DNA from 3 places in the Paenibacillus sp. FSL L8-0340 genome. Region 1 is predicted to be linked to each of the others. Evidence: riboswitches for the same ligand, from Rfam matches in the RefSeq annotation. Region 1 holds a riboswitch; each other region holds the start of a gene.

Region 1 (9,989 bases):
ACCTATGAACTGATCTTCGTCAATGACGGGAGCCGTGATCGCACAGCTGAGATCATGAGTGGAATCAGCAGCAGCGACGAGCATGTTAAGCTGATAGACTTCTCCCGTAACTTCGGTCATCAGGTCGCGATTACGGCCGGAATGGACTATGCGCAAGGCCAGGCTGTCGTGGTGATTGACGCGGATCTTCAAGATCCGCCCGAGGTCATTTTGCAGATGATTGCCAAGTGGAAAGAGGGCTATGAGGTAGTTTACGCCAAACGGCTGAAACGGCATGGGGAGACTATTTTCAAAAAAGTGACCGCCAAGCTCTTTTACCGCCTGCTCAGCAGCATGACCAGTGTGGAGATTCCAACCGATACAGGCGACTTCCGGCTCATCGACCGTAAAGTATGCGATGTGCTGCGCGGTCTCAAAGAGAAAAACCGCTATGTCAGAGGTTTGGTAAGCTGGGTCGGCTTCCGGCAGACGATGGTGGAATATGTGCGGGAGGAACGTTTTGCAGGTGAAACCAAATACCCGCTGAAGAAAATGATCCGGTTTGCGGTTGACGGCATCACCTCATTTTCACATAAGCCGCTGAAGATAGCCTCATATATAGGCTTCTTTCTCTCCTTCTCCAGTTTTGTGTATCTGTTCTTTGTATTGTTCCAGAGAATCTTTTTCACCTCATGGACGGTTCCGGGCTGGGCTTCCATCGTCGGCGTCAATTTGTTGTTTAACGGCATCGTGCTGATGCTGCTTGGCGTAATAGGTGAATATATTGGACGGATATATGATGAATCCAAGGATAGACCGCTGTATATCGTGCGTGAGACCAAGGGTTACCGGGGTAGAGAGCATGAGGAGCGGCAAGAGGACAATGATTATGGCAGATAGGAAGCTGAATGCGGGATTTGTCCAGTTTTTAAAATTCAATGCTGTAGGCTTACTGAATACGCTGATTGATTTCGCCGTATTTACCTTGCTGCATTCTCTGGGTATGATGAATACCCCGGCACAGATTATTTCTTATAGCGCAGGGACAGCGAACAGTTTCTTTTGGAACAAGAAGGTGACCTTTAAGGATAAGAGTCAGACTAGCAAGGACAGTTTTGACCGTATGCAATTAGTCCGATTCATCATACTGAACCTGGTTGTATTGGGGATATCAGTGCTGCTGATGCATCTGCTAACGGACAAATTTGAAGTTCAGGTGCTGATTTCCAAAGTACTGGTTACGTTTGTTACCGTCATCATCAATTTCTTTGGCAGCCGTAAATGGGTATTTTAAGTAAGATGTTGGGCCGTGGAGTTTCTTTATCTTAAAGATCGGGGGGATTTGATGCGTAAGTTTTCCTATTTGATTATCATTGCAGGAGTTCTAGTTATGCTGTATCCAAAAGCGAGCGAATGGTATAACGACCGGCAGCAAGAAAAGCTGCTGAAGGAGGCTGAACAGGCTTATAGTGAGCTAGCCCCTTCGTCAGAGCCCGATCTGAAAAAGCATTACGCCGAGGTCACTGCACTGCTGGCAGAAGAATCAGCTGGAGATGAACAGGCGCAGGCTAACGAACCGGCAGAGCAGGAAATAGAGGTCGGCGGTAAAGTGACCGGAATTATCACAATCGACAAAATCGATTTGAAATTGCCCATATTGGAAGGGGCGACCAAGGCCAACATGAAGCATGCCGCAGCCCATATGAAGGAAACCGCTCCAATCGGTGAAATAGGCAATGCTGCCATAGCTGCACACAGATCCAGAACTGCAGGGAGATTATTCAACAGACTGAACGAAGTAAAGGTCGGAGATACCATTTCCGTCAAGACAAGCGATCAGGAGTATGAATATGAGGTTTATGATATCTCGATTGTTGAGCCTACGGATGTGTCTGTACTGAACGGGAATAAACAAGATAAAATCCTTACCCTCATTACATGTGATCCTTTGGTAAATCCGACCCATCGGTTGATTATCCATGCGAAAATTATAAAAATTTAAATGAATGAAGTAGAAATCTAGTGATTTAGGTCTTGTAACTAGGCATTAATATGATACTATATAACTATAAAAGCTAAACACGATAACGGCAAACCTATCGAAAGGTAGGGACGCAAAGCTAAAGGGCCTTCCCTGTAAGGATGGCAGCCAGCTACCGAATGAAGAGGCTTTTTTTGTTTGTTCTTAAGATGAATCTAGTATATTCCAATAGTAGTAGGAACAGATAAAGCTTAAACGATAACGGCAAACCTATCGAAAGGTAGGGACGCAAAGCTAAAGGGCCTTCCCGGGTATGGATGGCAGCCAGCTACCGAAAGGGGTTTTATCCATGAAGAAGTTCTATTATATGTTCTTGACCTTGTTCGTCCTGGTTACTTCAGTTCAAGTAAGCACAGCTAATGCTTCCGGCGTAGAGTCGGGCTGGTTAAATACATCGCAATTGAGCCAAGGGGTTGTCCAAGTTTCCTATGATGTTCCCAAAGACAAACGTATCAAGCTCATGATTACCAAAGACAATAAGAGCTACTCTTATAACTTATATGCCTCCAAATCTACAGAAACGTTTCCACTGCAGCAGGGGAATGGCGCTTATAAAGTGTCAGTCTTAGAGAACACCAGCGGCAACAAATATAAAGTGCTTTCTTCCGAAACCGTAGACCTGAGCATGAGTAACACCAACGCCGTATATTTGAGTTCCGTACAGAATGTGAAATGGAATTCTTCCGATAAAGCAGTACTGAAAGCCAAGCAGCTCACGCAAGGGCTGACCACTGATGAAGCAAAGGTACAAGCTATCTATAATTACATCGTGGCGAATGTAAAGTACGACTACACCTTAGCAGCTAATGTTACGCAGGATTATATCCCGAACAACGATAACACACTTGCTAGTAAGAAAGGGATTTGCTACGATTATGCATCTTTGTTCGCCACCATGCTCCGCAGTGAAGGGATTCCGACGAAGCTGGTAATGGGCAATACGAGTTATGTATCTGTATACCATGCCTGGAATGAAGTATTGCTTAACGGCAAATGGGTAACGATCGATACGACAGTGGACGCCGGTTTGGGTAAGAACAAAGAAACAGGCTTCACCAAAGCGTCGAGCAAATATACAGCAGCTAAGATCTACTAATCCTGTAGAATGATGATTACCCTAAGATAACCCGCTTAATATTTAAGCCGGTTATCTTTTTTTGTTTAAGGGGTTGCTTTTTTATATTGATGTGGGGTATTATAGGTAAGCGTTGTTAGAGCGCACCCAAGTAAATAAGAAGTGGCTGAAAAGTTGTTTCAAAAAAAGCTTGCGTTTCTAAATCAAACATGATATATTATAAGAGTTGCTGGTGACGAGATAATCGGCACTGACAACGAGCTTGATCTTTGAAAACTGAACAACGAGTGAGTATGGAAATCACGCAAGTGAGATCCAAAAATTAGAGAATGTAAATTCTCGTCAGATGTTTCAAATTGAGCAATCGCTCTTTCTAAATACCAATTTGGAGAGTTTGATCCTGGCTCAGGACGAACGCTGGCGGCGTGCCTAATACATGCAAGTCGAGCGGAGTTATGAAGGAGCTTGCTCCGGAATAACTTAGCGGCGGACGGGTGAGTAACACGTAGGCAACCTACCTCTTTGACTGGGATAACTACCGGAAACGGTAGCTAATACCGGATAATTCCTTTGTTCACATGGACGAAGGATGAAAGGCGGAGCAATCTGCTACAAGGAGATGGGCCTGCGGCGCATTAGCTAGTTGGTGGGGTAACGGCTCACCAAGGCGACGATGCGTAGCCGACCTGAGAGGGTGAACGGCCACACTGGGACTGAGACACGGCCCAGACTCCTACGGGAGGCAGCAGTAGGGAATCTTCCGCAATGGGCGAAAGCCTGACGGAGCAACGCCGCGTGAGTGATGAAGGTTTTCGGATCGTAAAGCTCTGTTGCCAGGGAAGAACGTCCGGTAGAGTAACTGCTACCGGAGTGACGGTACCTGAGAAGAAAGCCCCGGCTAACTACGTGCCAGCAGCCGCGGTAATACGTAGGGGGCAAGCGTTGTCCGGAATTATTGGGCGTAAAGCGCGCGCAGGCGGCTATTTAAGTCTGGTGTTTAAACCTTGGGCTCAACCTGAGGTCGCACTGGAAACTGGGTGGCTTGAGTACAGAAGAGGAAAGTGGAATTCCACGTGTAGCGGTGAAATGCGTAGATATGTGGAGGAACACCAGTGGCGAAGGCGACTTTCTGGGCTGTAACTGACGCTGAGGCGCGAAAGCGTGGGGAGCAAACAGGATTAGATACCCTGGTAGTCCACGCCGTAAACGATGAGTGCTAGGTGTTAGGGGTTTCGATACCCTTGGTGCCGAAGTTAACACAGTAAGCACTCCGCCTGGGGAGTACGGTCGCAAGACTGAAACTCAAAGGAATTGACGGGGACCCGCACAAGCAGTGGAGTATGTGGTTTAATTCGAAGCAACGCGAAGAACCTTACCAGGTCTTGACATCCCTCTGAATCCACTAGAGATAGTGGCGGCCTTCGGGACAGAGGAGACAGGTGGTGCATGGTTGTCGTCAGCTCGTGTCGTGAGATGTTGGGTTAAGTCCCGCAACGAGCGCAACCCTTGACTTTAGTTGCCAGCAGGTAAGGCTGGGCACTCTAGAGTGACTGCCGGTGACAAACCGGAGGAAGGTGGGGATGACGTCAAATCATCATGCCCCTTATGACCTGGGCTACACACGTACTACAATGGCCGGTACAACGGGAAGCGAAGCCGCGAGGTGGAGCCAATCCCAGCAAAGCCGGTCTCAGTTCGGATTGCAGGCTGCAACTCGCCTGCATGAAGTCGGAATTGCTAGTAATCGCGGATCAGCATGCCGCGGTGAATACGTTCCCGGGTCTTGTACACACCGCCCGTCACACCACGAGAGTTTACAACACCCGAAGTCGGTGGGGTAACCCGCAAGGGAGCCAGCCGCCGAAGGTGGGGTAGATGATTGGGGTGAAGTCGTAACAAGGTAGCCGTATCGGAAGGTGCGGCTGGATCACCTCCTTTCTATGGAGAATCGTTTCCTGCAATGGAAACATTCAAATCGGAAGCTTAGCTTCCAAAACTCAGGTTTAGGCCTGTTACTCACTCGTTGGTCAGTTTTGAGAGTTTAAGCTCTCAAGTAGTACCTTGATCCTTGAAAACTGGATACCGAAACGAATTTGCGTTTTAGAACATCTTTTAGCTGAAACTTGTGTAAACAAGTTTTAATTATAGCGATGCTAGCGATTTTCCCTCTGGGAAAACGCATTGGTTAAGCTAATAAGAGCACACGGAGGATGCCTAGGCGCCAGGAGCCGACGAAGGACGTGGCGAACAACGAAACTGCCTCGGGGAGCTGTAAGCAAGCTTTGATCCGGGGGTGTCCGAATGGGGAAACCCAGCTGTGGTAATTCGCAGTTACTTCTCTCTGAATACATAGGAGAGATAGAGGCAGACCAGGGGAACTGAAACATCTAAGTACCCTGAGGAAGAGAAAACAATAGTGATTCCGTCAGTAGCGGCGAGCGAACGCGGAACAGCCTAAACCAAGGGGCTTGCCCCTTGGGGTTGTGGGACGTCTCACATGGAGTTACAAAGGAATATGGTAGGCGAAGAGGTCTGGAAAGGCCCGCGATAGAGGTAAAAGCCCTGTAACCTAAACTGTGTTCTCTCCGAGACGGATCCCGAGTAGTGCGGGGCACGTGAAACCCCGTATGAATCCAGCAGGACCATCTGCTAAGGCTAAATACTACCTGGCGACCGATAGTGAAACAGTACCGTGAGGGAAAGGTGAAAAGCACCCCGGAAGGGGAGTGAAATAGAACCTGAAACCGTGTGCTTACAAAAAGTCAGAGCCCGATCTAGGGGTGATGGCGTGCCTTTTGTAGAATGAACCGGCGAGTTACGTTTAACATGCAAGGTTAAGGTGAGAAGCCGGAGCCGCAGCGAAAGCGAGTCTGAATAGGGCGACTTAAGTATGTGGACGTAGACCCGAAACCGTGTGATCTACCCCTGTCCAGGGTGAAGGTGCGGTAACACGCACTGGAGGCCCGAACCCACGTATGTTGAAAAATGCGGGGATGAGGTGGGGGTAGCGGAGAAATTCCAATCGAACTCGGAGATAGCTGGTTCTCCCCGAAATAGCTTTAGGGCTAGCCTCGGTGAATGGAGTGGTGGAGGTAGAGCACTGATTGGGTGCGGGGCCCGCAAGGGTTACCAAGCTCAGTCAAACTCCGAATGCCATTAACTTCTTGCCGGGAGTCAGACAGTGAGTGCTAAGATCCATTGTCAAAAGGGAAACAGCCCAGACCATCAGCTAAGGTCCCCAAGTGTGTGTTAAGTGGGAAAGGATGTGGAGTTGCACAGACAACCAGGATGTTGGCTTAGAAGCAGCCACCATTGAAAGAGTGCGTAATAGCTCACTGGTCGAGTGACTCTGCGCCGAAAATGTAACGGGGCTAAACACACCACCGAAGCTATGGCTAGATGCTTTGCATCTGGGGTAGGGGAGCGTTGTATGTGGGTTGAAGGTGTACCGTAAGGAGCGCTGGACAGCATACAAGTGAGAATGCCGGTATGAGTAACGAAAAGATCAGTGAGAATCTGATCCGCCGAAAGCCCAAGGTTTCCTGAGGAAGGCTCGTCCGCTCAGGGTAAGTCGGGACCTAAGGCGAGGCCGAAAGGCGTAGTCGAAGGACAACAGTTTGAAATTACTGTACCACCGTAATCCGCTATGAGCGATGGGGTGACGCAGGAGGGTAGTGACGCGGACTGATGGATGTCCGTCTAAGCAGTGAGGCTGGTGTGTAGGCAAATCCGCACACCGTTAAGGCTGGGCTGTGATGGGGAGCGAAAATTATAGTAGCGAAGGTCATGATCTCACACTGCCAAGAAAAGCCTCTAGCCAGGAGAAGGTGCCCGTACCGCAAACCGACACAGGTAGGCGAGAAGAGAATTCTAAGGCGCGCGGAAGAACTCTCGTTAAGGAACTCGGCAAAATGACCCCGTAACTTCGGGAGAAGGGGTGCCTCGGTAGGGTGAATAGCCCGAGGGGGCCGCAGTGAAAAGGCCCAAGCGACTGTTTAGCAAAAACACAGGTCTGTGCGAAGCCGCAAGGCGAAGTATACGGGCTGACGCCTGCCCGGTGCTGGAAGGTTAAGGGGAGCGGTTAGGAGTAATCCGAAGCTGTGAACCGAAGCCCCAGTAAACGGCGGCCGTAACTATAACGGTCCTAAGGTAGCGAAATTCCTTGTCAGGTAAATTCTGACCCGCACGAATGGCGTAACGACTTGGGCGCTGTCTCAACGAGAGATCCGGTGAAATTTTAATACCTGTGAAGATGCAGGTTACCCGCGACAAGACGGAAAGACCCCATGGAGCTTTACTGCAGCTTGATATTGAATTTGGGTACGATCTGTACAGGATAGGTGGGAGCCGTAGAGGCAGGAGCGCAAGCTTCTGCGGAGGCGCCGTTGGGATACCACCCTGATCGTATCTAGGTTCTAACCTGGTGCCCTAATCGGGTACGGGGACCGTGTCAGGCGGGCAGTTTGACTGGGGCGGTCGCCTCCTAAAGAGTAACGGAGGCGTTCAAAGGTTCCCTCAGAATGGTTGGAAATCATTCGAAGAGTGCAAAGGCATAAGGGAGCTTGACTGCGAGACCTACAAGTCGAGCAGGGACGAAAGTCGGACTTAGTGATCCGGTGGTACCGCATGGAAGGGCCATCGCTCAACGGATAAAAGCTACCCTGGGGATAACAGGCTTATCTCCCCCAAGAGTCCACATCGACGGGGAGGTTTGGCACCTCGATGTCGGCTCATCGCATCCTGGGGCTGAAGTAGGTCCCAAGGGTTGGGCTGTTCGCCCATTAAAGCGGTACGCGAGCTGGGTTCAGAACGTCGTGAGACAGTTCGGTCCCTATCTGTCGTGGGCGCAGGAAATTTGAGAGGAGCTGTCCTTAGTACGAGAGGACCGGGATGGACGTACCGCTGGTGCATCAGTTGTTCCGCCAGGAGCATGGCTGAGTAGCTACGTACGGACGGGATAAGCGCTGAAAGCATCTAAGCGTGAAGCCCCCCTCAAGATGAGATTTCCCAATTAGTAAGACCCCTTGAAGACGACGAGGTAGATAGGTTGGAGGTGGAAGTGCAGCAATGCATGGAGCTGACCAATACTAATCGGTCGAGGGCTTATCCAACAAATTAAGACGCAGATTCGTTTCGGATTCAGTTTTCAGGAATTAAGGTTCCTGAAGCATTTACGCTGTAAATGCCCGTTTGGTGGCGATAGCGGAGGGGTTCCACGCGTACCCATCCCGAACACGACCGTTAAGCCCTCCAGCGCCGATGGTACTTGGACCGAAGGGTCCTGGGAGAGTAGGACGCCGCCAAGCACACAAAGCCATTGTTGAGTTTCTCAACAGTGGCTTTTTTGTTGCCTTTTGCGTTAAGATTTAACTGCTGGCTATTGAATGTGGATAGGATAGGGGATAAAGTGAACAGAAGAAAAACTTGTCCACATGTGGATAAGAATCATGAAACATACAGCGAATCAAAAGTACTCCCCAATTAATGTGGATAGTATTGAGTATTTGTGGATATATGTGAATTTTAATGTTGATAATAAGGAGCTTGGCAAGTAAAGGGGATATTTCAGTGGATAATACAGACAATCTTGTGTGGATAGAACGATTTGTAGTTCAAGCCAGCGATACGGATTACCGTTCCCAGGCTAAGCTGTCTTTTATTCTGGAAATGATGCAGCGTACGGCTGACTCAGCGGTAAGTGCACTTGGCCTCAGTCTTGAACAGATGCTGGAGGCAGGGATGGGCTGGATGATGATCACTCTTGATCTGGAGTTTCAACGCATCCCCCGGCTGAATGATGAGTTGACAGTGCACACATGGAGTAAAGGGACCAAGGGAGCCATGTGGCAGCGTGACTACCGTATTTATGATAAGGATCATACAGAGGTAGCTGTGGCGCGTTCAATCTGGGCGCTTGTGGATACGGAGAAGCGTAAGCTGCTGCGGCCATCTGCTCTTCCCATATCAGTACTGCATTATGAAGGTGATTCGGTCGGCAGTATTCCAGATAAGGTAACCATTCCTCAGGACATCTCCATGGAACAAGCTTACCGGTATCAGGTCAGATATAGTGGTCTGGACAGCAATAATCATTTGAACAATGCACGTTATGGTGATTTATGCTGCGATGTTTTGTCTCTGGAAGAATGGGGTTTGAAGGAACTGAAGCGGTTCCGGATTACTTATGTACAGGAGGCAAAGTATGGGGATGAACTGATGATTGTGCGGTCACTGCTAACAAGTGAAGGTGCATTTGTTCAGGGAAAGCTGGAGCAGGTCATATCATTTGCAGCTTGTCTGGAACTTGGTGAAGAAGTACATTAACGGAAATACATATAGGAATTATACATGAGGGGGAACTATCCGATACTTAGACCCTCCTATACAAATGTCCGTGTCTGCTTAGCAGATACGGACATTTGTGTTATAGCAGTTCCAAGGGAACATAAATCTCGCTTATTGAATCTTTGTCATCCGGGCCCAGATATTGCTCGCCATAATATTCGAATTCGTAAGGCAGGGAAAGCCGGTATTCACTTTTTGGAAGCCAAGTCTCATAAATATATTTGTAGGTATAAGAGACATCCTTCGACAACCCTTTATGTATGAACTTTAAATAGGTGGCTGCAGGCAAGGTATAAACAGGAAAATCTGCCGATAGTTGCGCTTGTTCAGAGGCGGAATGGCGATAAGCGGTTTGAGTTACGGCATATTGATGACGGCCCGATATCTCTGGCTGAAGGTAAAGCTCGCAAGCACATATAAAGGAAGCCCCGCTGTTTTCAAAATCGTCAGCCCAGTAGCCCACTTGATAATACCGTTCGGGAAGCCTGCGGCCGTGCAGGCTGGGCACTCTGGTGAACAGCTGGGACCAGGCTTCGGAGATTACAGAAT
Region 2 (9,989 bases), 170 kb from region 1:
CATCCTGCACCTGCAAGAGGCGCCCGTCCTTGACGTTATTCATCGCCTTGTATAGTTCATTGATCGGGTGTTGAACGCTGTTAGTCAGGAGCCAGGCGGCAATGGAGGAGAATAATGTGCCGACCATCAGCACCATCCCTGCCCAAGCCCAATAGCTCTGCAATCCGGCAAGCGAACTGCTGTTGAGGCTGTCCATGCGGATATGTGTTGCCATGATAAAAAGAAACAGCGGGAATGTCCCGATCAGCATGCAGCTGATCAGAAATTTTGGGCGGATGGCTACAAAAACATGTCCTTCCAGCGAAAAGTCCACATTATACATATCCAAAGCGCGGTTTCTGAATTCTTTGATTAGCGGAATAATGGCCGAGCAGGTCAGGAAAAATTCGATCAGCGCATGCATGCACGCCACCAGAGTCGCCCCGACCATGGCCAGCAGCAGATAAAAATAAGGGAGGTTGATTAATCCGGTCTGGATCATCCAGAAGGTCATTAGGGCCGCCGGCAAGGATAACCCGAGAAGATGCGGGCCTAGAATCCGCTGTACTGCATTTCTGGGCATTCGGTGGGTATAGAGATATACTTCTTCCAGCATGGCCAGCGTAGGCTGCTGTTCTTTCATTGCAGTCCGTATCGGTTTGAGTTGATTCATGAATACACTGACTTCCGTGATTGCCATAATTGAAAAAGAGATCAGCAATACGATTAACAGGCGGGAATACTCCACCGCACTTATCTCCAGCGAAGAGAGCAGCAACAGGCTTCCCACGGCCAGCACACCAATCACGGAGCCAAAAAAATAATTTCTGATCTGCTTCTTCAAAAACACCCCGTAGATATTCATCTGTTCCCCCATTTCCAGCCTTACCCTGCTGCTTATATTCTACTTGCATTACTATATATTCCGTGATATAATAAAGTAATATTTGTTTTCGTGTATATACATCCCCATCAAGAAGATGTCAGGCCGATTGGTTACTTTCTATTTATTATCGGCATTTTGGACACAAAATCTTACGTTTTCTTGCATGACTCTTCCTTTTTATGAGACTAAATTCGAACATAGCATTCCGATTCACACTGGCGCGGTCACGGAGCCGCAAGGACAAAAGAGAGGTAGGGCTTTTGTCGTTTTGGAAGGATTATTCTCGCCATATGGCTGCTGGAAATAACAGGGAATTACGACACCCGTTTCGCTCACAAACGGCGGGGGATTAATATACGAGAAGATATGGACGTGCCGTTCCCCGTTGCAAGGAACGCTGCCATATGTGGAACATATAAGCGCCCGATCTCCGCAGCTTGCGGAGATCGGGCGCGTCTACTTTCTAGGGGGCTTAATCCGGAACTAATGTACATAACAGGCAACAAACTGGCTTACCTTGCTGATATATCCTGCCTTATCCGTATCATACGCAAGTCCATGCCCCGCTCCACGAACCATAAATTTCTCTTTTGGGCTTTACAAGGCACGAAAAAAATTACCTGCATCGCCATGGATAAACATTATCGGCACCTTTTCCTCACACCTGCCTCAGCACTGAGGCCTCCCCGAAGAAATTCCCAGCCCTCATCCGGGTAAAGAAAGGGCTTAGATCCTGTAAACTAATCAAATAACATACATATTTTACTATAATTGTGGTATTCTAGAAACGGTAAGCTTTTACAAATTTAATTGAGTCACAACTTCGGGATTTTTTTTAATTCAATTAAATAAGTTTAAGTTTTTATTGACTCTAAGGAGGGCATATGATTAAAAAAAGCAAAACAATAGCATTCATTTTTTTAGTACTTACACTGGCTTCAATTTTAGGATGTTCCTCATCTGGAGATGCTGATCTCGCGAAAGCTAACGAAAAAGTTAAGAAGCTTAGTCCTCTCACCGAAACACCCAAAATTGCCGGTTTGGATATTAAGGAAATAATTGTTAAAAAGGGATTAGAAACCGATAACCCCCCTCAAAATACAGTTATAATAACTTACACCGACAATAAGGGTAAAAAAGAGAAAGCAGAAGCCTATGATAAAAGCATTGAGTTGCTTTATGGTCCATATGAGGGCGACAAAGTAGCTACACTTTCTGTAAGCGGCATTGAAGTAGAGTTTGCTAATAACATGAACACAAAAACTGTAAATGGTCTCGAGCTTCTCTATACAGACATAAATGATTCATTATTAATATATGCTCGTCATAATGGACTCTCGTACACTTATGAAGCTCAAATAACAAATAAATACACCAAAGATAAACAGTTCGAATTATTCTCAAAAGTAATCACTTACAATGAAACCGATTAGAACATCTTATCAATATGCTTCGCTCATCTTTAAAAGAATCATCTTTCTATCGTAAAGTACAAAGCGATAGAGAGATGATTCTTTAATGATCATGTGATTACATTGCGCAATACATCAACAGGTACATAACTAATACACTCGATCGACTCAGGGAATAAACACCCCCGAACGTAGGCGAGTCTACTTTCCGGGGGTTATTGGACTACTTCACGTACCGGTTAACAAACTCACTTACCTTGCTGATATATCCCGCCTTATCCGTATCATAAGCAAGTCCATGCCCTGCGCCATGCACTACAAACTTGTCCTTGGGGCTGCGGCATGCCTGGTACACTTTGTCCATCATGGCATAGGGTACGAACTTATCGGCATCACCATGGATGAACAAGATCGGCACCCGTGCCTTACGCACCTGCTTCAGCGCTGATGCCTCACCGAAGAAATAGCCTGCTTTCAGCCGGGTAATCAGACTGGCAATCTGCACGAAGGGAAAGCTTGGCAGATGATACATCCGCCAGAGCTGATAAGAGAGCTGTGCTTTGACTGAGCTATACCCGCAGTCGGCAACAACCGCCTTCACCTGCGGCGGAAGCTCTTCACCCGCGGTCATCATCACCGTTGCTCCGCCCATAGACACCCCATGCAGCACAATCTGCGCCTGCGGCCCATTCTCTTCAATGATGTATTCGATCCACTTTACATAATCCCGGCGTTCGGGCCAGCCAAAGCCTATGTAATTGCCAGTGCTTTCACCATGTCCTCTGGCATCGGGAATAAGCACGTTATAGCCCAGGTTTTCATAATAAATCTTGGCGTAGGCCCCCATATCCTTTGCTTTGCCGGAATAGCCGTGGGCAACGATTGCTGTACGTCCGGCTGCCCGCTCTGACGGCAGATAATAACCCCGCAGCTTCAGTCCATCCTCTGAGCTCATGTCAACATTCCGGAAGCTCTGCCGGGCGATCCACTCCGCCCCTTCTCCCCAGGATGCGCCGGCCACCGGTGGCTCTACCTTCAGTGCAGGTGCAGTCGCCAAAAACTCCTTAGGTGCCCGATGGATCGCCACTCCATAGAAAAAGAAACCCGCATAGGTTAATCCTCCGGCAATGACGATAATAATCGCCAGTATAATTACACTCCACATGAATATTCTCACCTTTCCTTCTCGTAGCTGTAGGATACTCCAGTCACCATCATGCGGGCTCCGCAATGATTTCTGCATAGTATAACATGGTAGCCTCGCCTGCGAGAAATGTACGTATAACAGATGATTGAAATCTAAACGATTGTTGTATAATAACCCTTAAAACGTAGTAAACACCGTATAAAAAGGCCGCTTCCGGGGATTCTCTCTCCGAAAGCGGCCTGAATTATGTTAAGAACATAGCTTATAGACTGCTATTGGCCTTAGTGTGATTCAATGAAAGCCTCAGCGTTTTCGTCTGCTGGTTCTTGCCGTTCTGCTCAGCAGCAGACCTACTCCGGCAATAGCGAGACCGGTAATATAATAAGGTGCCGGGCTGGCTTCACCCGTCTGCGGCAGACTCTCGGCTGGATCCACAGGACCCAGCGGTATTTCTTCATCAAGAATAACTTCTTCATCCGGTACCGAAGCAGGTACTGGGACAGTCACTGGAGTAGTCTCCGGCGTTGGCTGCACAGACGAAGGTGTGGTCACAGGGCCCAAAGGCAGCGGATCCTCATCAATCGTAATCTCCTGATCGTCATTCGTACCAATCACCGTTGGTGTCGGAGATGGCGTTAGCGTCGGGTCTACCGTTGGTGCTACACTCGTCGGCGCTGGCGTTGGGTCTACCGTTGGTACTACACTCGTCGGCGCTGGCGTTGGGTCTACCGTTGGCGCTACGCTTGTCGGCGCTGGCGTCGGGTCTACCGTTGGCGCTACGCTTGTCGGCGCTGGCGTTGGGTCTACCGTTGGTGCTACGCTTGTCGGCGCTGGCGTTGGGTCTACCGTTGGCGTTACACTTGTCGGCGCTGGCGTTGGGTCTGCCGTTGGTGTCGGTGTCGGTGTTGGTGTCGGTGTCGGTACCGGCGTTGGCGTTGGCGTCGCCGTTGGTGTCACCGTTGGCGTTGGCGTCGGTGTTGGTACCGGCGTTGGTGTTGGCGTCGCCGTCGGTATCGGTGTCGGTGTTGGCGTCGTCGTCGGTATCGGCGCTGGTGTTGGTGTTGGCGTTGGTGTCGGCACCGGTGTTGGCGTTGGTGTTGGCGTCGCCGTCGGTATCGGCGTCGGTGTTGGCGTCGTCGTCGATATCGGCGCTGGTGTTGGTGTTGGCACCGGTGTTGGCACCGGTGTTGGCACCGGTGTCGGCGTTGGTATCGCCGTCGGTGTTGGCGTCGCCGTCGGTGTTGATGTTGGTACCGGAGTTGGCGTTGGCGTCGCCGTTGCCGTCGGTATCGGCGTCGGTACCGGCGTTGGCGTTGGCGTCGGCGTTGGCGTTGGCGTTGGCGTCGCCGTCGGTGTTGGCGTCGCCGTTGGTGTCGGTGTCGCCGTTGGTGTCGGTGTTGGCGTCGGTGTCGGTACCGGCGTTGGCGTTGGCGTCGCCGTTGGTGTCGGTGTTGGCGTCGGCGTTGGTGTCGGTGTTGGCGTCGCCGTCGGTATCGGCGTCGGTGTTGGCGTCGCCGTTGGTGTCGGTGTCGCCGTTGGTGTTGGTGTTGGCGTTGGTACCGGCGTTGGCGTCGCCGTCGGTGTCGGTGTCGCCGTTGGTGTCGGTGTTGGCGTCGCCGTCGGTGTCGCCGTTGGTGTCGGTGTCGGTGTTGGCGTCGCCGTCGGTGTCGCCGTCGGTGTCGCCGTTGGTGTCGGTGTCGGTGTTGGCGTCGCCGTCGGTGTCGCCGTTGGTGTCGGTGTCGGCCCGACTGGCGGCACCGTTCCCTCAAAGGTATGATGATGCATCTGAATATAACCGCTGAATCCTTTTGCAATAAGAGTACCATGCAGCTCAGCACGGCTGAACGCCACAAAGGCATGAGGCGCTAACATGGAGCCTTCAATGGTCGTGTTGCCATTAGCTACAGAAGAAGCTTCGTAGAAGTTGAACAACACATTATGAGATTTTCCGTTCCACATTTGAAAATCCGGAATGACGACCTTATTCCCGCTTACATTGATAATTACCGTGGCGTTTCCTGCAATATTGAACTGGAGACCGTTGGTAACCGCCAAATCCGCAGCAGTCAAATGAATGACATTAAAGGAATCCGGAGCGTTAATCGTCATTTTCCCTCCATCTCTGACAAAGGGCTGCGTTTGTTTCAGAGCAGCGAGTTCACTCGAACGCTGAATCAAAAATTGCTCCTCAGCTTGAAAATCGATCGGATGATCCTGCCGCTTACCTCCTTTAAGATCGGCTCCTGAACTTTTCATACTGCCTCCATACACAGAGGTGCCATAAACTGTTCCATTTGAAAAGTCGATGTCTTTGCCGGCGATAAGCACATCTCCGCCCACAGCATCCTTGGATACGCCATATCCCTGAAGAGTAATGTTCCCTGCAGCAGCGAGCCGTCCGTGGATCTGGTCATTGCTTTGTGCAAAATCTCCAAAGATAAAGGCGTTGAAATTCCCGGCGACTCCCAGCACCGGTGTTGGGGTGTACGGCATACTTGCCGCCGCTTCTGCATTGATCCCCGGATGAAGCATATTGCCGACGGTTAAAACCCCCGTCAGAATCAAGGCTAATGATTTTTTCCTCAACAATGATATGTACCTCCTATGTAACTATTCTATGAATGCACAGATTAGCCCGTAACAACAAAAAGACCGCCAAGAAGGGTTAGCTTCATGGCGGCCGGACGATCGTGGCACCTTTAGAGTGCTGTAGATTCCTGACTTTGCGTCCCGCTCTTTCGAACGGTTTGCGATTATACATGAGAAGTTGGTAACAGTTGTTTTCTATGTAGTCTATGACTTTTGTTACTTTCGGACTAGAATCAGTCTATCTCTTCACCCCTCCGTTTGTCAATCTATTCCTTATTTTTTTTGCTAGATTCTCTGAAAAAGTCCTCAATTCCGCAACACATAAGGGTTTCGTTGTATTCACCGATCACATAAAACAAATTTTCAATATTAAAAATTAGTATATTCGAACCATTTTTCAACTCATGTCGAAACAGCAAAAAAACTGTCGCCAGCTCTTGGCAGCAGTTTTTAGTCATTGTCAATTTACATAAGTCAGCGGGCAACGGCCGGACTTAGGATTTGTATATTTTATAACAGCTGAACCCAGCCGATCATGGACATCCATAGTGGAACACTTAAAAACAACCCGAACAACAACCCGCGGCGGAGACTTCCCTCATAATTCATCACAATTCTCCTTTTTAATGAGCTTTATTTTTCAATATTTATTATTTCAATTTTAATATAAAATAATTCTTATAATTATTTTGTGAATTATGTCACATTGTTTCAGTTGTTTAGAAATTCCATTGATTAATTTTTGAATAATCGGTTAAAATACGAATATATGTTCTTATTAGAGGTGATTGAATTTATGCATAGAGCGGAGAGTAACGATAATACACTGGTCAAATCCTATATATTGCTTCCGCTGATTTTATCAGCCTTTGAACGGGATTCAGCCATTATGTCGACACAACTGCGGACCCCCGTCCCATACATGGATGTTCTCCGTACTGCTGCGAATGCGGCTACTGCCGATCTGAGGGATGTGCGCGCCGAAATGAGGAAACGCGGAGTTAAAGTCTATGAACAGCAGCGGCTCCAGGTCGGCATCGAGGCCAAATTTATATGCCGGGGATATCATGAACGGATGCTGCTGCTGGATGACGTCATCGCTGCACAGGCCGCTATCCATATGCGCAAATACCTGGGACTCGATATCTCCGGCTACCACAGCTATGAGGAACAGTACAAAATCAAATCCGGCCCTCAAGCAAGCCTATAGACTTTGGAGCGTTGAAGAATAAAAACAGGCCTCGCCATGGGAGTCGGCAAGACCTGAATAAAGTACCTGCTATAAATTACATTAAAACCTTCCAATAGCCCAATGTGCCGAAAATAACTACCAGCGCCACGGGATATAGAATTCTCCGGCTTACCTTATCCTTAAACGTAAGAAATAAACATAACATGCAAAGCCACGCAATAAGAAGACTGCCCATTTCCTATGCATACGCTCCTTCCTGAACAACCTGATTGGCTCCGGCAGAGATAAAGATACACAAAGCCCTATATTTAAAAAGATACCCGGGCGGTATCCCTTTCATACTTGTATTTCACCGGACCGCCGGAACAGGATACTCCCAGAAGCCCAGTCGGCCCTTGGCCGGAATGTTCCCCTCCAGAGGAGTGACCCCCGTCAGTTCCCAGGCAAACCGTCCCTCCCTATAATCTCCAAAGATATATTCGCTGCCGTAGGGCCAGCCTTCTTCAGCCATACCAGCTGTAACTTCATAACAGTTTATCAGCGAACCTGTCGCTATAATCGCTCCGGCAGGCAAATTGTCAGCTGTAAGACCGTGACGGGCGAGCACCGATTGGAAAGGCTCCTGTAGGCATATTGCCTTATCAATCTTCAAACCGGCATGAATGGCGATTTCACCCCGGTAAGCCGTTCTCCAGGAACGGGTCTCGAATGATTTTTCACCAAGCGCAATGAGCGTCGCCCAAGGCTGCCGTATCGTCAGGCATCGCATAACATCCTGCCCCCTCTCTGCAACAAAGGAAAGACGCAGTCCACCGGAAATCCGGAAAACCGCGCCGCATTTAGTTTTTTGAGATGATGGCGAAGGGATCCCCCCCCCGGCTTAAACATTGTGAGCGTAACCCACACCTATCTATAAGGTTCAATTAGGTTCTGTATGATCTTTGCGGCGCTTCACTACTCATTATAAGGTTCAATCAGGTTTTGTAAAGTTTCTCTCAACGGTAGAAGAAATGCCAGATGGATGGATGGCTATTCCAAGGTTTAGGCTCCGGCTTTGCTTCATGCTGCAACTTTTTCCAAATCAGCAAGTCTAAATAAAAAAAGTAAAGGATGGATTAACTTAAAGAAAACAATATTTTTGTTTTTTACTGTAATGTGTAACTTTTCAATCGGCGGTACAGCGAATGCTGCTAACCCCTAAAACTAAATGTAAACGGGGCGTTACAGGATGAGTTACCTTCTCCTTTCGTCAGGAAGAACGTGAGTTATGTTCCTATTCGCACTGCGCAGTCTTTGGGTTAGGTTTTCCCCGGGTTCAATTTTATTATTCCACTGTGCATCCGGAAGGCCCTATGACTAGTTTTATTTACACTGAAAATGACTATTCTAAGTGGTATTTCCTGCACAGCGATAGCGTTTATTATTACGAGTTGAAGAATGGATACATGAGCCTTGTTTGGGAAGGTCAAATGACGGCTAAGACTCCGGGAAACTCATCTAGTCCCTTGGCCAAATTTTTGGTTACAGGCATAGATACTCTACCCTAAACAATTGAGTGACATTATCCTTAATTTCAAAGAAGAAAATCAATGAGCATTCTCTCCTTAAGAATGTAATACATCAAATAATAATTAATGGGCATTCGCCGTCAACAATATAGGTTATAGTCCATAGACTGTTGTCAGGATGTATTTATCTGAGGAGGTATTATTTTATGGACGCAAATAATTATCAACAGGTCGCTTGGAGTTGCATGAATAAGTACGTTGGTGTAACTACTACGGATGGCCAGTCTCATGATGGGTTTATTGCCCATGTAGACCAGGATTTCGTTACTCTTGCTATTCCTACAAACGAGATGTTTCAGGGTATGCCTGCGCAAAACTCTACCTACAGACAATTCGGTTTCCATCCAGGCTTTTTCCCCAGACGCCGCTTTATCCAGAGACGGATTCCTTTTGGTGCCATCACTGCATTGTTTTTACTCCCGTTTTTTATTTAATGATAGGAGGGAGGCAATTCCCCCTCCCTTCTCCTATGCCATTACCTCAAAATAACGTTGTCGTGTAACCGATATCCCCCGCGTGCAATCTCTACATATTGTGGTCCCCTCTGGAATCCGTTTACACATTCATCCTGACCGGCTAGCTGTCTCTAAATGATTGCCTCCCTGCGGACGAACTCTTTGAATTAGCTGCATACCATATCTCAAAAACTATGGGAGGCTTGATGTATGACACGTTTACTCGATGCTCGGACTTCTCAAAACGCTAGCATTGCCGGCAGCATGAATGGCGCAGGATTGACAGCAAACCAAAATGTATTAATTGGCCAGATTGGATTAACCACTGCCGGATCTCAGGGCCCTATTAGGGTACAGTTCAATGGCGTCGCAACTTTTTTTGTGTTTTCAGGAGGATTTATCACTTTAAACCTGTTTGTGGTTAGGGGGAGTGCAGCTACTGATCCCATAGTTGCTTCAAACCGGCTTCAGTTAAATCCAGGGGCAACAACACCTACTAACTTGTTCCCGCTTTACTTAATAGGCTCTGACTACAATCCCGCTCCAGCAGCTGAGATCATCTATTCCTTATTTGTGAACAGCACTGTAAACGTTAACCGTGTCGGACCTGAAAGTTTTAATGGGTGTGCTTATTCAGACTAGCGCTTATATAGCAAAAGAGCCTGCATGTTAATGTTTAACTATGTATGACTAGCCATAAAATTATTAAATGATGACAACAACTATCAAGGAGGTTTTGAAACTTTTTTATGACCACGGTT
Region 3 (9,989 bases), 440 kb from region 1:
CAGGGCAATCCTCGGTATCCTTATAAATTTCTTATAACTTCATGCCCTCATCAGTTCTTTTAAAAATGCGGCCAGCCAGCCCAGTCCCAACATCTCTATTCTCTTGAAAAAATCTGCAGCTCCTGTATGGACCAGTAATTTCCTCCCGAGCCGGTCTGCAGAATCTTGATGTACCGCGCATTCACCTTGGCAAACTCTATCTTGGTCTTCTCCAGCTTCCCTTTTCCGGAAGCTATGCGCTTCCAATTGCTGGCGTCATCCGATACATAAAGCTCATATCCCCGTGGATAATCATAAGAAGATAATGTGTAATCCATTTCCACCGCTTCTATACTATGTTCCTTCCCGAGATCTACCTGCAAATACTCTCCGGAGGCTTGATGTTTACCCGTATCCCACCGTGTTCGCCGGTCCCCGTCAATCGCATTTCCGGGATATGACACCTCGTTATTGATATTGGAGGATACCTTCCACTGCGAACGGTCCAAAGGAACCAGTCCTGTTGCTGTAATCTGTGTCTTCTCCGACATGATGCTGGAACCGGGTACCCTAACCGCATACGTATATAATGTTCCTTCCTGCAGCTTACCGTCGGTGTATTCCGTATCCTTTATCCCCGTTGCGATAACCTTCAGGTCTGTGCCTGAGCCGTCGGCCCGGAGCACTTCATAGCTTGCTCCAGGGGCCTCCAGCCAGTTCAATTTTACGTACAAACCTTTGACTGCAGCAGCTTTAAAACTCTGCGGTGCAGTATCCGCCACCTCGGAGGATGGCTGCAGGATATACTGCACCGCTTCGCCCGGAGCTAAGGTCTCGGTAAACTCCAGGACAGGTGTAGCGCTTTTGCCGGATACATAGCTGCGTGCCGCCTCGTATGAATCACCGCTGCCGAACCGTTCACCTTCATACACGGTTTTCTTCGGCATATTTACTTTCACATGAACCGTCTGCGGTGTATCCTCAAAGTTGACGAAATTAACCAGCACCTTGTTGGAGGTGGCTTTGCTTCCGGGTTGAGGCTCAAGTGTTGAGGTGTCAACAGCACGTACATATAGCAGCTTGTCGGCTAGATCATCCTTATTGGTAATTTCATAACTTAACGGGGCTCCGTGGGTAGCATAAGCCAGACTGAGCCTTCTCATAATGCTGACCCGGGAATCCTCGCCTTCTTTGGTATAGTAGATCTCTGTTTTGGCCGGATCATGCTCTTCCAGATTGAATCCGTACTTGAACAGACTGAAATTCTTGAAGAAGGCGGCATGCTGGATGAACATATCCGCGTAGCCGATATGACCGCGCATAATCCGGTCGAAGACCGCCGCTGTCCGTTCGGCTGCCCCATATTGGTAGGCATCTACATGTGTGTCTGAAGTGCCGAACTCCGTCGTCAGCATTTTTTTGCCGAGGCCGTCCGCAGTTCCGCCAAAGGTTTTCAGATTCTCGGTAAAGCTTCCTCCATGGCTGAAAATATAGGATTCGCCATAAGAATGTCCATTCGTTAAATCCGTCACTTCCTCCAGCTCGTTGCGTTGCTCCGAATCACGCTCCCAACCGTCCGGATCGCCGCACTGTTTAAGCGTACCTTTCTGGCTGCCGCAGGAATCCGCACTATAACTCGGCCAATAGGCCCAACCCGGTGCCACGGTTTGCAGATGGGGAGCTATAGTTTTGCCCTTCTCGTTCAGCCAGTTGGCAATCGCCAGGTTCACTGCCTTCGAACGATTGAACAGGCCGGGTTCATTGTCCACCTCATAATATTGGAAGTACGGGCTGTACTTCTGGAAATATTCAGTCAGTTTCTTTTCGGCGTCATCCGGCAGTGAGCCATCCGCCTTAAGCTTAATATCACCGGTATACAAATACAGCGCAACGGCCTGCATGTTGTAATCCTTGAGCACCTTGTAGTACTCCTCCATATTCGAACAGGAGCGGCCGACATCGCTGGCACAGCTGGTGCGCATAATATTGCCGCTGTAAGCTACTCCAAGCCACTTCATAATATAAGGCAGATGCGTAACTGCACCTTCGTCAAAATAAAATTGCTTATTGTTCACCATGGTGCCCGTCAGTGTGTAGCTGCCATGAATCGGCTCCTTGATTGGGGCATTCAGCGACTCCAGGCTGAGGTCATCCCAGGTCCACCAGTTGTACTTATCCTCCAAATCGGAGGAATAGATCCCGCGGGCCGCCTGCAGCTTTAGTTCGTTGGTTCCAGCCACCAGCTGCTCTTTCGGGATATATAGCTCATACGTTTTGCGGAACGAATATTTGCTGTCTGTACCGGCAACACCAGCAATCTGGATAATCCCCGACAGCTGCCGGTTGGAGAACACGCTCATTTGCGGAATGGATTTATAGGCATCTATGATGCTTACGCGAAATAAGACCCCGTTGACCGGGATCTTATCCAGCTTATACATAATCCTTAGCTCAGGATTAGTGTCGCCTCTAAGACCGGAGGGCACACTTTGGAGCTCCGCAGTCTTGGCCGAAACGGAGGCAACCTTAAATGCCTCCTTAGCGGCCGAAGTGCCGGCAGCCGCAAATTCACCAGCTGTTCCGTCATGCTTGCCCAGCTGCCACAACACAGTTCCGTCCGGCAATGCGGGTCCTGCATCTTTCGCTGCGGACAATTTGGACATGTCAACCTCCACCTCGGCCCTCTTCGTCCCGTCATCTCCGAAGATAGAAACAGACAATAGAAACAAGAGGGTTAAAGCTGCGAATTTTAACAGTAGATGTAGAGGTTTATTCTTGTTCTTCTTAGTTCTAGTCCTCATTCCTTGTCCTCGCTTTCTTCCGGGGTGCCTGCCTCACAATGACTTATTACTTTCATTTCATTATTTGGAAGTCAACGCGCCTTTGGGAATAACCGCCTGCTTCTGGCTTGGGCTCTTCCACATAAGGCGAATACTGGCATCTCCACTGTTCTCGTAATATTCAACCTTGATGTCGTACGGGCTTCCCGCTTCCAGGACTATGCTTCCCTCACGGCTAACACCGCTTTGCTTCTTCCAGCTGTCGATGACCAGTTTGCCGTCGATCCATACACGTACCCCGTCATCCGAGGAGGCTATGAAAGTATATTTCTCATTGTAAACCGGCTTGATTTTGCCGCTCCAGCGCACCGAGAAAGCATCCTTGCCAATTCCTGAAGACGGTGAATCTCCATGCCAGTTGAAGTCGATCTTATTGTCGTTGCGGACCAGGACGGCTTTGCCCGTCAGCTCCATATTGTTGAAATATTCTCCCGTTAATCCATTTCGGGATGGTTGGACCGGGTTATTGTTTTTACCGACCAGCGTTAACTTATAATCATCCCGCGACACGGTATAATTATTGCTCATAAAGCTCTTAATCTGCTCGAGGTTATTTTTCTCAGTCAGCATTTTTCCCCATGTCATGGTATATACCCATTTACTCTGCGTTCGGGACAATATGACCGGGTCTGGCAGTTCTCCGCTTTCACCGATCCCGATCGGCTTGCCGTCAGCCAGCTTCAGCAGCTTCTCATAATAAGACTGTCTGTAGTCATTGTTATAAATATCCGCCGCCAGAACGTCAACCTTCCCGGCACCCGGATAATACGGCTCATAGCTATCGGACCACTCATTGGGCGCATTCGGATTCCATACCCAAAGGAGATTATCCAGCTTGTGAACATTCGCCAGACGGTTATACATAATGTCCCAAAGTTCGGTGAAGTTGTCCTTCTGCCCCCACCAGAACCAGTTGCCGTTCATCTCATGATAAGGGCGCCATAAGACAGGCACTCCCGCATCGCGCAGGTCTCCCAAATATTCGGCCACCTCATCAAGCTCAGCGATCAGGTTCTTATACTGTGGGGTACCCGGCGTAACATAAGCATTAAAATCCTCTTGGCTCAGGCTCATATGCACATTAGCCCATTCCGGGGAGGTACCCGGCAAATTCTGATGGAAGGTCATCGCCACAATTCCACCGCCTTGATGCCATTTGATCGCACTCTTCACGACATTCTGGCGCTGCTTCACGATGGTGTACTCCGGCTGGTTGTTAATCGCTCCCAGCTCATAACCATGTAATACGGCATATTGTCCGCTTGCATGCTTCAGCTTATTGTTGAATTCATCCGGGGTCTCCAAATAGTCATGCTGCCCGGATATCATTCCCTTGCCTCCAAGATCAACCAGATAGCTGAGCAGACCGGCAGCCTCCTCCGAAGCTGAGGGATTGATAGGAGTGATGGCAGCAGCAGGTGTAACTATCGTCCGGGGAACCGGAAGACTCCTCGCTTCTGACCAAGGCAGCAGGGAAAATATTAATATAAGCGGTAAAATCGTATTAAACAGGCGGTACTTGCGGTAAGTGTTCAAATCGTAATCTCCTTTCTCCAGGGAACTACCGCCACGGCACACAGGATGCGTTCCTATGCAGATTCATACATCCCGAGGCCAAATGGGGGCTATAGCTTAGTAGCCCTGCTGATAAGCAGGGCCACTAAGAGTGGACTTTAGGAATTATAATTGTAACGTCTTAACCAGCACCCGCCGGTGAATACAGAAGCTAACCAGTCGCTCTGCTTAGGAAGCGGAAGGAAGAAACAGGGCGCTCGCAGGAACAGTACCCTTCACTTGGCTTGGGCTTTCCCACATTAGACGCGCTCTGGCATCCCCTTGATTCTCGTAATACTCCACTTTAATATCATATAGCTGCCCGGCATTCAGGCTGATGCTTCCCATGCGTTCGGTTCCACTCTGTTTCATCCAGCTGTCAATCACAAGACTGTCATTGACCCAAACGCGGATGCCGTCATCTGAAGTAGTATAGATTGTGTACGTTTCACTGTAGAGCGGCTTAATCTTGCCGCTCCAGCGTACGGAGAAGAAATCGATGCCGATTGCAGCATCCGGGGTGCCTTGACGCCAATTGAAATCAAGAATGGCGTCGTTACGTACAAGTGCCGGAGTGCCTGACAGCAGCATATTATTGAAATATTCTGCCTTTAGTCCATTCTCAGCAGGTGCTGCTGTCGGTGTTGGCACTGGTGTTGGTGCTGCTGTCGTTTGCACCGGTGTTGGCGTTGGAGCTGGCATCGGTGTTGGTGCTGCCGTTGGCATTGGTGCTGGCGTCGGTGTTGGCGTTGGTGCTGGCGTCGGTGTTGGTGTTGCCGTTGGCACCGGTGTTGGCGTTGCTGTCGGTGTTGGCACCGGTGTTGGTGCTGCCGTTGCCGTTGAGGCTGGTGCTGCTGTCGCCGCTAAAGCCGGTTTTGCAATCAGGCTGAGTGTACTGTCCAATTCTGTCTGGCTGGCAGCAGCTGCCCCGGCATTCACAAACAATGCGCTGGCCGGAACCGTCACTTTGGCTTGGCTTTGACTTTGCCACATTAAGCGGATATTCGCATCGCCGGCATTCTCGTAATACTCAACCTTGATGTCGTACAACTGACCGCCTGTTAAAGCGATGCTTCCGGTACGCTCGGCTCCGCTCTGTTTCATCCAGCTGTCAATGACAGCTTTACCGTTAATATAAACGCGGATACCGTCATCCGAAGTGGTAAAAAACTGATAAGTCTCACTATACGTTGGCTTGATTTGACCGGTCCAGCGGACGGAGAAGGAATCTATACCGATTGAAGGATCCGGCGAACCCTGGCGCCAGTTAAAATTAAGCAATGCATCATTGCGCACCAAGGCGGGCGTACCGGAAAGCGTCATGTTTTTGAAGTACTCTCCCTTAAGTCCGCTCACCACAGGCGCTTCCACTGAATCATTAGAGTCAGGCGTTGGTACAGGTGCTGGCGTAACCTTAGGTGTTGGCGTTGCCGTAGATGTTGCCGTTGGTGTTGGCGTCGATGTTGCCGTTGGCGTTGGCGTCGGTGTTGCCGTTGCCGTTGCTGTCGGTGTTGCCGTCGGTGTTGGCGCAGTGGCCGGTGCACTCCAACTCTTATATTGATCCCGGGTCAGTGTATAGCTATCGCTCATGAAACTCTTAATCGTAGTTGTGCTGTTTTTCTCATAGAGCATTTTTCCCCAGTTCATCATGAAAACGAAATTTTTCTGGGAGAGCTTCAGTTTGGCTGTGCTGGGCATCTCACCGTTCTCACCAATACCTATCGGTTTACCGGCAGCCAGACTAAGCAAACTGTCATAGTACTTATTCATATAATCGTTATCATATATATCTGCTGCAAGAACATCCACTTTGCTAGCGCCCGGATAGGTCAGCGCATAAGGATCGGACCAGGCATTCGGTGCATTAGGGTTCCATACCCACAACAGATTGTTTAATTGATGAACGTTCACGAAACGGTCATACATAATATTCCACAGTTCAGCAAAATTACTTTTCTTCCCCCACCAGAACCAGTTGCCGTTCATTTCATGATAAGGTCTCCAAAGTACAGGAACGCCCGCATCCCGCAAGCTTTTAAGAGACACCGCCACTTTATCCAGATCCGTGATCAGGCTGGCGTATTCTGTCGTGCCCGGCGTTACATACCTGTTAAATTCCGCTTGGGTGAGCGGCTTCTGCACATTGGACCAGAGGTACGCCGTCCCCGGCAGATTCTGATGAAAGGTCATTGTGACAATGCCGCCGTTCTTGTACCAGTTGATCGCGCTGTTCACCACATTCTTGCGCTGCGAAGCAGCCGTACTCTCCGACTGGCCGCTAATTACGCCAAGCTCATATCCGTGAAGAGCAGCATATTCTCCGCTTGTTCCCTTCAGCTTGTTGCTGAATTCATCCGGGCTCTCCAAATAATCGTGCTGTCCAGTGATAATCCCTTTTCCGGTAATGGAATAGAGGTTACTAAGCAGCTTGACAGCTTCGGCTGAAGCGTCCGGATTAACCGGCACTGCTGTGCTTGATGAGGCTTCTGCGGTTGAAGGCGACAGCCCAAACCCTAAAGGCACAGTGGTTAACAATATGGCAAGAGACAACAATGTGGACAGCAGACGAGACTTACGGTAAGTTTTCAAAATTATCTTCCTTTCGGTAGCCAGGCTGCCACTCTTGCGAAGGCCCTATGGCTTTGCGTCCCTATCTTTCGATTAGGTTTGCCTTGTCGTTTTGGAAGGATTTATCCCTCTTACCGTAAGTATCGTCCCTATGAAGTTTTTATTTAGAGCATTAATAAAAATAGATTAATAAATGGTTCTAAATGCCTGTTTTAGATTTGCAACAATTGGTTAAATAGATTATTTAGGCCTACGAGATAAACTGTTGCAAAGCTATATCTTCCCAATCCAAGGTGATGCGGATGTTATCCTCTTCTACCAGTTCCGAACCGGTCTGTACCTCAATAAACTCTACATCCGTCAGCGCAAGGATCGCATGTTTGGTGCCTTCCGGTATACGAACCACATCTCCTGCCTTGACATTATGCATCTTCTCATTAATCACAATGCTTGCTTCACCGCTGACAAATGTCCAAATTTCACTGCGTTTATGGTGCAGCTGGTAACTGATATTTTTACCCTCTTCGATAAAAATCCGTTTGGTCAGCACTTCATTTCCCTCATCGTATTTCACATAATCTATGACTTTATAATGGCCCCAGCGGCGTTCTTCGTACATCGGTCTTTGTTCAAAAGACTTCAGCACTTCCTTGATTCTCGGACTCTCCGCTTTATGGGTAACCAAAATCCCGTCCGGGCTGGCAGCGATAATCAGATCCTTCGCACCGATCACCGTAATCGGAATATCCAGCTCATTAATCAGGCATGTGCCTTCGGAATCCGCCGTCACGAACCCTTTGCCTACATGATTGCTGTTCATTTCTTCAGTTAGCGTGTTCCAGGTTCCCAGATCCTTCCAGAACCCGGCATAAGGCTGAACTACGATTTTCTCCTCTTTTTCCACCACTTCATAGTCAAAGCTGATGGAAGCAAGCAGTTTGTACTGCTTCTGCAGTTCCTCATAGTTCAGCGGCAATCCCTTACGCTGCAGAATATCAAGCAGATAACCCAGGCGGAACGCGAACACGCCGCAGTTCCAGAGGGCATTCCGGCTGATCAGTTCCTCGGCCTGCTCACGGTCAGGTTTCTCCTGGAAGTGGCTTACCTGCAGATAGCCGCTTGCTCCCGCCTCAGCGCTGGTAGGAATGATGTATCCGTATTTTTCTGAAGCATGTTCGGGTACTACACCCATTAGCGCCAGGTTCGCTCCGCTCTCCTGCATCGTTTGCTCAAGCTGCACTACTGTATCGAAGAAGGCGGCTTCCACATAAGGATCGACCGGGAGGATGGCCACGGTCTCGCTTGGCGAAACGCCTTCCATGGAATACAGGTAGGCTGCTGTCAGGGCAATCGCCGGAAACGTATCGCGGCGTTCCGGCTCAACGATGATAGGCACCTCGCTGCCAAGCTGGCTCTGAATCATTTCCACCTGGCTGCGGCCGGTAGCCAGATAAGCCGAACCCGACATATTAGCTTCCTCCAGCTGCCGCCATACCCGTTGCACCATGGATTCCGGTTCCCCCGTTGGGCTCTCAAGTACCTTCAGAAATTGCTTCGAACGTGAATCGTTAGACAATGGCCAGAGACGTTTACCTGAACCGCCTGATAGAAGTACCAGTTTCATATGGAACCCTCCTCATTATGTGTTGACGCAAAAATATCGGATTGTTATTGTGAGCTACGAGCTAAACAGCAACCTCGAGATGCTAGAATGTTTATAGCGCGCTGTTGCTGCGCGATAGCCTTCAGATACAACTGTTACGGGAGTCACTGCAAGGAATGTTTGGACTTTCGGCCGCTGTTGTCTGCAGATTTCTTGATTTATACCGCTGTCCGCGGTGGAAATCCGCAGACAAAGGCGGACGCATTCGCTCCTACAGTTCCAAAATTCCTCTCCGTTCCATTCCATAACAGCTTCCTTAGATGGATTCCAGCTGGGCTATGCGCCCTAGCAAGACATTCACGCCCGCGGCTTGCACCCGCAGGCGAAGCTCCCTGCTAAAGATCCGGCATTGCCGCTTGGTTGGCGGCAGGTAAGAGCGAAGTGCTTTACAGAGCTGAGAACTTAGCAGAGCAAGCTTGAGGCTTAGACCGCACCAGCCACGCTGGCCGAATACCCGCTCAGTCCGCCCATTTGCGGGCGTCCGACGGAATGGTACTCCAGGCCGGTGCCTTCGATCTGCTCCTTGGAGTAGACGTTGCGGCCGTCGATCAGAACCTGGCGGCGCATACTGCCCGCCAAGCGATGCAGGTCGATATCCTTGAACTGGCTCCAGTCGGTCAGCAGGCATACGGCATCGCTGCCTTCTGCCGCCTCTTCCGGCAGGCCGCACCAGCGGAGCTGCGGATGATCGTATTGCATTTTGAAGTTATCGGCGGCAATCGGATCATAGAGCTTCACTGTAGCTCCCTCCGCTACCAGCGCTTCGACGATTTCCCGGGCAGGTGCCTCGCGTACATCATCGGTATTCGGCTTGAAGGCTAACCCCCAAATTCCGATAACCGCGCCGCGCAGGCTGCCAAGCGACTCATGAAGTTTGGAAATAATCATAAACCGCTGCCCTTTATTCACCTCAACCACCGATTTCAGCAGCTTGAACTCATAGTCCACGTTGCCGGCGATCTGGATCAGTGCATTGGTATCTTTCGGGAAACAGGAGCCTCCATAACCGATTCCGGCCTGCAGGAAGCTTGAGCCGATTCTCCGGTCCATCCCCATGCCTTCCGCCACTTCGGTTACATCAGCTCCCACTTTTTCACAGATGTTGGCAATTTCGTTGATAAAGGAGATTTTGGTTGCCAGGAACGCGTTCGATGCATATTTAATCATTTCCGCACTGCGGATATCCGTTACGAAAATATTTTCAGTGAAGCCTTGATGAAGCTGGCGCATCGTTGGCTCCAAAAGCGGATTATCCAGACCAATCACAATCCGGTCAGGATGAAGCGTATCGCGGATCGCCGAGCCTTCACGCAGGAATTCAGGAGCGGAGACGATATCGAAGGGATGATTCGTGTGGGAAGCAATCAGATTGCGGATTTTCTCAT

The links. A riboswitch is a leader RNA that binds a small molecule or an ion and turns the genes downstream of it on or off. The one in region 1 is predicted to bind cyclic di-GMP.
Region 2: it holds a riboswitch for cyclic di-GMP, as region 1 does, so the genes downstream of both, NST07_RS02410 (collagen-binding domain-containing protein) here and NST07_RS03185 (transglutaminase-like domain-containing protein) in region 1, are expected to answer to the same signal.
Region 3: it holds a riboswitch for cyclic di-GMP, as region 1 does, so the genes downstream of both, NST07_RS05175 (PA14 domain-containing protein) here and NST07_RS03185 (transglutaminase-like domain-containing protein) in region 1, are expected to answer to the same signal.

The regions. Positions count from the first base shown of each region.
Region 1 covers NZ_CP151967.1:692,748-702,736, forward strand. Annotated here, with positions in the region: gene NST07_RS03170 (glycosyltransferase family 2 protein) at 1-879, shown strand, start outside; gene NST07_RS03175 (GtrA family protein) at 869-1,273, shown strand; gene NST07_RS03180 (class D sortase) at 1,370-1,981, shown strand; cyclic di-GMP riboswitch class I at 2,059-2,140, shown strand; cyclic di-GMP riboswitch class I at 2,214-2,296, shown strand; gene NST07_RS03185 (transglutaminase-like domain-containing protein) at 2,310-3,116, shown strand; rRNA gene NST07_RS03190 (16S ribosomal RNA) at 3,478-5,033, shown strand; rRNA gene NST07_RS03195 (23S ribosomal RNA) at 5,279-8,206, shown strand; rRNA gene rrf (5S ribosomal RNA) at 8,285-8,401, shown strand; gene NST07_RS03205 (acyl-ACP thioesterase domain-containing protein) at 8,664-9,419, shown strand; gene NST07_RS03210 (helix-turn-helix domain-containing protein) at 9,520-9,989, opposite strand, start outside.
Region 2 covers NZ_CP151967.1:522,725-532,713, reverse strand. Annotated here, with positions in the region: gene NST07_RS02425 (HD domain-containing phosphohydrolase) at 1-829, opposite strand, end outside; gene NST07_RS02420 (hypothetical protein) at 1,750-2,298, shown strand; gene NST07_RS02415 (alpha/beta hydrolase) at 2,501-3,442, opposite strand; gene NST07_RS02410 (collagen-binding domain-containing protein) at 3,728-6,013, opposite strand; cyclic di-GMP riboswitch class I at 6,097-6,186, opposite strand; gene NST07_RS02405 (hypothetical protein) at 6,810-7,223, shown strand; gene NST07_RS02400 (ASCH domain-containing protein) at 7,555-7,974, opposite strand; gene NST07_RS02395 (phosphatidylinositol kinase) at 8,920-9,207, shown strand; gene NST07_RS02390 (hypothetical protein) at 9,439-9,870, shown strand; gene NST07_RS02385 (hypothetical protein) at 9,965-9,989, shown strand, end outside.
Region 3 covers NZ_CP151967.1:1,134,978-1,144,966, reverse strand. Annotated here, with positions in the region: gene NST07_RS05185 (discoidin domain-containing protein) at 96-2,642, opposite strand; gene NST07_RS05180 (glycosyl hydrolase) at 2,841-4,355, opposite strand; gene NST07_RS05175 (PA14 domain-containing protein) at 4,563-6,962, opposite strand; cyclic di-GMP riboswitch class I at 6,975-7,055, opposite strand; gene NST07_RS05170 (sugar phosphate nucleotidyltransferase) at 7,192-8,565, opposite strand; gene NST07_RS05165 (UDP-glucose/GDP-mannose dehydrogenase family protein) at 9,028-9,989, opposite strand, start outside.